Linked DNA regions of Bacillus pumilus. The protein of the gene in region 2 interacts with the protein of the main gene of each other region in a pairwise test. Links are inferred from orthologs where the notes say so. Each region holds a gene or a part of one and is shown on either strand. Other genes may lie near its edges. The genes, in order: rpe and eno.

What was found.
Region 1: the proteins of eno (region 2) and rpe interact in binary tests that used the Escherichia coli proteins (3 or more experiments, as listed by UniProt). The link is inferred for Bacillus pumilus from one-to-one orthologs.

Annotation. Positions count from the first base shown.
Region 1 is NZ_LT906438.1:1,538,661-1,541,890, reverse strand. Bases 183-3,076 are described here. They hold rpe (ribulose-phosphate 3-epimerase), read right to left. Parts: upstream 2,008-3,076; coding sequence 1,357-2,007; downstream 183-1,356. Other genes in these bases: pknB (Stk1 family PASTA domain-containing Ser/Thr kinase), read right to left, coding at 2,920-3,076; rsgA (ribosome small subunit-dependent GTPase A), read right to left, coding at 2,011-2,907; CKW02_RS07755 (thiamine diphosphokinase), read right to left, coding at 652-1,296; spoVM (stage V sporulation protein SpoVM), read right to left, coding at 500-580; rpmB (50S ribosomal protein L28), read left to right, coding at 242-430. In the rest of the region: more of pknB, read right to left, coding at 3,077-3,230. UniProt on the Escherichia coli protein: Catalyzes the reversible epimerization of D-ribulose 5-phosphate to D-xylulose 5-phosphate.
Region 2 is NZ_LT906438.1:3,185,705-3,188,849, forward strand. Bases 208-3,016 are described here. They hold eno (phosphopyruvate hydratase), read right to left. Parts: upstream 2,354-3,016; coding sequence 1,061-2,353; downstream 208-1,060. Other genes in these bases: CKW02_RS16735 (ATP-binding cassette domain-containing protein), read right to left, coding at 208-476; CKW02_RS16740 (hypothetical protein), read right to left, coding at 535-804; gpmI (2,3-bisphosphoglycerate-independent phosphoglycerate mutase), read right to left, coding at 2,383-3,016. In the rest of the region: more of CKW02_RS16735, read right to left, coding at 1-207; more of gpmI, read right to left, coding at 3,017-3,145. UniProt on the Escherichia coli protein: Catalyzes the reversible conversion of 2-phosphoglycerate (2-PG) into phosphoenolpyruvate (PEP). It is essential for the degradation of carbohydrates via glycolysis.

The DNA.
Region 1 (3,230 bases), 1.6 Mb from region 2 along the record:
GAGTTATCACTATTTTACTATAAGACCCTTCTTTTTAAAAGAAATCATTCAATCCGACCCAATCCTACTTATACTATAGCCTTGATTTTTTATCAAGATGTCAAGGTATTTTTCTTGAAAGAGGAGTAAACAATCCTTGCAAACCCCTTGAAGCTGTGGTAAATTATTAAAGTATCTTGAGGCATCTCTAAGTACGTATATGAAGAATATGATGATGTTTTCGCAGTTAGGAGGGAAACAAATGGCACGTAAATGCGTTATTACAGGCAGAAAAACAAAAGCTGGGAACAATCGTTCTCACGCAATGAACTCTACAAAACGTACATGGGGCGCGAACCTTCAAAAAGTTCGTATTCTAGTGGACGGTAAGCCTAAAAGAGTATATGTATCAGCTCGAGCTTTGAAATCTGGTAAAGTTGAGCGTGTATAAGCAAGAGTAAACGCCTGCTACAATAACTTGTAGCAGGCGTTTTTATGTGGAAATAAAGGAGATTACTCATTAATCTTTCTTAAATGAACCAAGCATCGCACGGACAATGCCGCCAAGAAATCTAGGCAGTTTGATTGTATAAAATTTCATTTTGTCCCCCTCCTAAAAGTACCGCTTGCAGCACAATTGAGCTTAATCAGCCATCCACATTGATAGGTTGGTCAATCTTTGCTTCTTACCATTATTAATATGCCTTCATGAAAAGAAAAAGTACCATTTGAGTGGATGAGTTCGTTACTAATACATAGTGTGGAACCAGGCTCAATATGACAATTTTTCAGAGGATATTTGAAACCTTTTAACGTCAGCTTTTCAACCGGTGTTCCAAAGGGTAAAAACGATACATATTTTTTATCCTGATCTTCTTTTATTTCGTATGTACCAGGTTCAAACATTTGAATGATATTTTGTTTGTCTACAAGGGTGATATTCTGCTTGTGCTGAATCCCTTTGTAAAGAAGATGGATATTTCCTAGAAAATGATCCGCCCTTCCTCCTGTAATACCATAGATGTAAATATGTGCTGGGTGCTGACTTAGCGCCCAGTTCAGTGCAAGCTCTAAATCGGTTTCATCCTTTTCAGCTTGAAATACATTCAGAGCAGGCAATTTCTCTTTCAGCTCCCGAAGCTCTTTTTCTGTCACACTGTCAAAATCACCAAAGGCTTTGGCAGGGGTAATACCGTGCTCTAGTAAGAAGAGGGTTCCACGGTCTACGCCAATCCAGAGAACATCCTCCTGTGATGCTTCACGTTCAAGTGGCGGGATGTATTCAAAAGGACCGCCGGCTACGATATGTATGTGCATGATACACGCTCCTCTCCATGTAAAAAGAACCAAAGATCACAATGACTTTGGTTCCTTCCTTTACGCTTCTCGAATTGCCTGGATCGCTGCTGCGCGGTTTTCTTTACCATATACCGCAGAGCCCGCTACTAGTAAATTAGCGCCTGCTTCTTTGCAACTCTTTGCAGTCTCTACATTGACACCGCCGTCTATTTCTATTAGTAAATCGGTTAAGCCCTTTTGTTCACTCAGTGCTTTTACTTCTTTTACCTTCGTGAGGACAGATGGAATAAATGCCTGTCCCCCAAAACCAGGGTTCACTGTCATGAATAACACAAGGTCCACATCTTCTAATATATGCTCAATGTGAGAAACAGGTGTGTGCGGATTCAAGACGACCCCTGCTTTTACACCTTGTTCTTTCATATGTTGTATTGTTCGGTGTAAGTGCGGACAAGCTTCCACATGAACAGAGATAATATCAGCGCCTGCTTTTGCGAATGCAGGAATATACCGATCTGGCTGCTCAATCATTAAGTGAACATCAAGCGGAAGACGCGTATGTGGTCTGATCGCTTCAACGACATTTGGCCCAAATGTCATATTCGGAACAAAATGACCGTCCATGACATCGATGTGAATGTAGTCTGCACCGCCTTGTTCCACATCACGGATATCTTTCTCCAAATTGGCAAAATCTGCTGATAAAATGGAAGGGGCAATATAAACCATGATTTAGTACCTCGGCTTTCTGTCTTTGATTTCAGTTAAAAACTCTAAATAATGCTGATAGCGATATTCTTTGATTTGATCATGCTCGACCGCATCTTTTATCGCACAGCCAGGCTCTTTCACATGCAGGCAGCCTCGAAATTTGCAATCTGCACTCCGGTCTCTAATATCTAAAAAGTATAGACCTAGATCTTCTGCTTCGATGCCAGTAAATTCGAGCGAGCTAAAGCCCGGAGTATCTGCAATGAGCCCGTCTGCTGTTCGAATGAGTTCGACATGTCTTGTCGTATGCTTTCCTCGTCCGAGATGGGATGAGATATCATCTGTTTTCAGCGCCAATTCAGGACTCATCGCATTTAAAAGGGAGGACTTGCCTACACCAGACTGACCGGCAAATACCGTGATTTTATTGTGAAAATGCGGGGTCAGCTTCTCAATGCCATCTCCTTCAATCGTAGAGGTTAAATGAACCTCATAACCAATTTGCCGATAGTCGTCTGCATATGCCTTGATGGTTTCACGCTCTTCGTCTGTTTTCAATAAGTCCATTTTTGTGATGCAGATAATCGGCTCAATATGATTCGCTTCTACAAGCACTAAAAATCTGTCTAAAAGTGAGGTGCTAAAGGCTGGTTCTGCCGCTGAGAAAACAAGTACCGCTTGATCAACGTTACTAATAGGCGGACGAACAAGTTCGTTTGTCCGTTCTTTTACTTCTAATAAGTAGCCTTCTTTATCATTGTCTGCTTGATACACGACGTAATCGCCAACAAGAGGTGTAATTTTGTTTTTTCGAAAGATGCCTCTCGCTCTGCACTGAACTACTTTTCCACTCTCTTGCGACTCATCCAGCACATAGTAGAATCCGCTTAATGCTTTAATAATTTTGCCCTCAGGCATAAAGTCCCTCCTTTATTCATCATCAGGGTATTCGATCGTTTTCGAGCTGACGACTTTATCATCAACCGTCACTTGATAATATCCTTTTTGACCTGGTTCAATCTTAAATTTAATGGTCCGTTCAGTCGGCGCAGTGATTTTAAAGCTTTCGTATGAATCAGAGATGCTATGCTCCGCATCATCAATGGAAATTTGGACATTCATCTCCTGCCCTTCCGCTTCTGGTTCATAAGGGATCTCAATCTTTTCAGTTACCGTTTTAGCTGGTTTTTCCTTCGGTCCAAGAGAGAATGTAATCTTGACCGTATCACCTGGTTTAACAG
Region 2 (3,145 bases):
GTTGGCTCGTCGAACACATAATAATCACACGGTCTGAGAAGCTGCGAAATGATCTGTGTTTTCTTTTGATTGCCATGGGACAGCTGAGCGATTGGCTGATCCATATACGGACTCAGCTCAAACAAATCGGTGAAGGTCTCTTCTCGAGTGACATCTTGCTCATGTGGCAGCTGAAGTAATTGAAAGTATTCCCTCGGTGTTAAATAATCGAACAACGCATGATCGTCAGGAATATAGGAAACATGTTTTTTCAACAGGGAAATATGTGCTGAGGATTGAAGGTTCAGCTGTTCACCATGTAAGGAAACGTAGCCAGTAAATGGCGTCAGCCCAAACATAGCTTGAATCATCGTTGTCTTTCCTGCACCATTATGCCCTAAAAGAAGCATCATCTGGCCTTTCTCCACGTTCATTTGTATATGGCGGAGAGAGAAGGTGCGGCTATACGTTTTTTCTTGTAATTGTAATGTCAGCATCATATCCCTCCGTTTGTTTCAGATGGAACAGATGACCTTGCATCTGTTCTCATCCCTGTTAGAACCCGCATTGGATTTTAACGTACATGCCTAATAATTTGAACTCTCCTAAAAATTTGGAGCCCTGTCCAAAGGTCTTACATGCCCAAATCAATGCTCCAAGTGAAATAATGCCCAATATAGCGGCAAGGACATAAATCCAAAATGCGTTTTTCTGTACATTCTTAGAAGTTAGAATTCGTTGCTTCCTTTCATCATATGCCGCCAGTAGGTGGAGAATATACATATACACACCTACTGGAAAACGAAGGCTAAAAGGATTCAGCATCTCATCACCCCCTAATATATGTAAAATGATACCACCCCCTTACAGAAAGCATAAGTTCATTTCAGATCATATTTTTAGTCGATTTTTCATGATCTATTGCTTATAAATGGTGGATCTTCTCACTTTCCCTCTGACTGAAGGACGACTTTTTACAAAAATAGGATGTGACTATTGAAACAGCTGCGGGATCTCATTCAACACAAAAAAACGCTGCGCCCACTCTTTTATAAGAGCGGAACGCAGCGCGTTGCTGGCATTATTTATTCAAGTTATAGAATGTTGCAATGCCATGATATTGTGCTGTTTCAGCCAATTGATCTTCGATGCGAAGTAATTGGTTGTATTTCGCCACACGGTCCGTACGAGACGGAGCACCTGTTTTGATTTGTCCAGCGTTTGTTGCTACAGCGATGTCTGCAATTGTGCTGTCTTCTGTTTCACCAGAGCGGTGAGAGATAACAGCTGTGTATCCAGCGCGTTTTGCCATTTCGATTGCATCAAATGTTTCAGTTAATGTACCGATTTGGTTTACTTTGATTAGGATTGAGTTACCAACGCCGTTTTTGATTCCTTCAGAAAGCTTCTTCGTGTTTGTCACAAACAAGTCATCTCCTACTAGCTGAACCTTGCTGCCAAGACGCTCAGTTAATAGTTTGTGACCTTCCCAGTCGTTTTCATCAAGGCCGTCTTCGATCGAGATGATTGGGTATTTCGATACCATATCTTCATACCAGTCAACCATTTCAGCAGATGTTTTCACAACACCTTCGCCTGATAAATGATATTTACCGTCTTCTTTGTTGTAGAACTCAGAAGATGCAGCATCCATTGCAAGTTTCACTTCTTCACCTGGTTTGAAACCAGCTTTTTCAATCGCTTCAACGATTGTTTGAAGTGCTTCTTCGTTAGAACCAAGGTTTGGAGCGAATCCACCTTCGTCACCTACAGCTGTGTTTAAGCCTTTTGCACTTAATACAGATTTCAGGCTATGGAAGATTTGTGCGCCCATGCGAAGTGCTTCACGGAAGTTAGGTGCACCTACAGGCATAATCATGAATTCTTGAATGTCTACGTTGTTATCCGCATGCTCTCCGCCGTTGACGATGTTCATCATTGGCACTGGAAGCGTTTTGGAGTTGAATCCACCAAGGTATTGGTAAAGTGGAATTTGTAAGAAATCAGCAGCCGCACGTGCTACAGCGATAGATACGCCAAGGATTGCGTTTGCGCCTAATTTCCCTTTGTTTTCTGTTCCGTCAAGTTCGATTAACATTTTGTCAATTGCTACTTGTTCAGTTACATCAAAGCCTAAAAGCTCTGGTGCAATGATTTCGTTTACGTTGTTTACAGCTGTCAGAACACCTTTTCCAAGGTAACGGTCTTTGTCTCCGTCACGTAGTTCTACTGCTTCATATTCACCAGTAGAGGCACCACTTGGTACTAGTGCACGGCCAAAGCCGCCAGATTCTGTGTAAACTTCTACTTCAACTGTTGGGTTACCGCGAGAGTCTAATACTTCGCGTGCATATACGTCAACAATGTATGGCATCGTTATTTCTCTCCTTTTGAATCAATTTGTTATTTCTGAATCAATGATGTTCCTGTCATCTCTTTTGGTTTTTCAAGACCAAGTAAGTCTAAAAGCGTTGGAGATAGATCGGCTAGAATGCCGCCTTCTCTAAGCGTTGCACCTTTTTTCGTTACGATGACTGGAACAGGGTTTGTCGTATGTGCAGTATGCGGCTTTCCTTCTTCGGTAATCAGCACGTCTGCGTTACCGTGGTCTGCCGTGATGATGGCATGTCCGCCTTTTGCTAGGATTGCGTCGACAACAGCTCCTAAGCACTCATCTACTGCTTCAATGGCTTTGATTGTTGGCTCGAGCATACCTGAATGACCAACCATATCCGGGTTAGCAAAGTTCAGGATGATCGCATCATGCTTGTCAGCATTGATGTCTGCAACAAGTGCATCCTTTACCTCATAAGCGCTCATTTCTGGCTTGAGGTCATAGGTTGCCACATCTGGCGAATTGATCAAGATGCGGTCTTCACCAGGAAATTCTTCTTCACGTCCACCACTCATAAAGAACGTCACGTGAGGATATTTCTCTGTTTCAGCAATCCGCAGCTGTTTCAATCCATTTTGCGCTAGCACTTCTCCTACTGTGTTATCCAAATTCACTGGTTTGAAGGCAACATAGCCATCAACTGTTTCACTGAAGTGTGTGAAGCAGACGAAGTGTAAATTCTTCGGATGTGCTTCTCCGCGATCAAACGAGCGGAAATCTTCATTTGTGAAGGTGTTCGAAATTTGGATCGCACGGTCTGGGCGGAAGTTA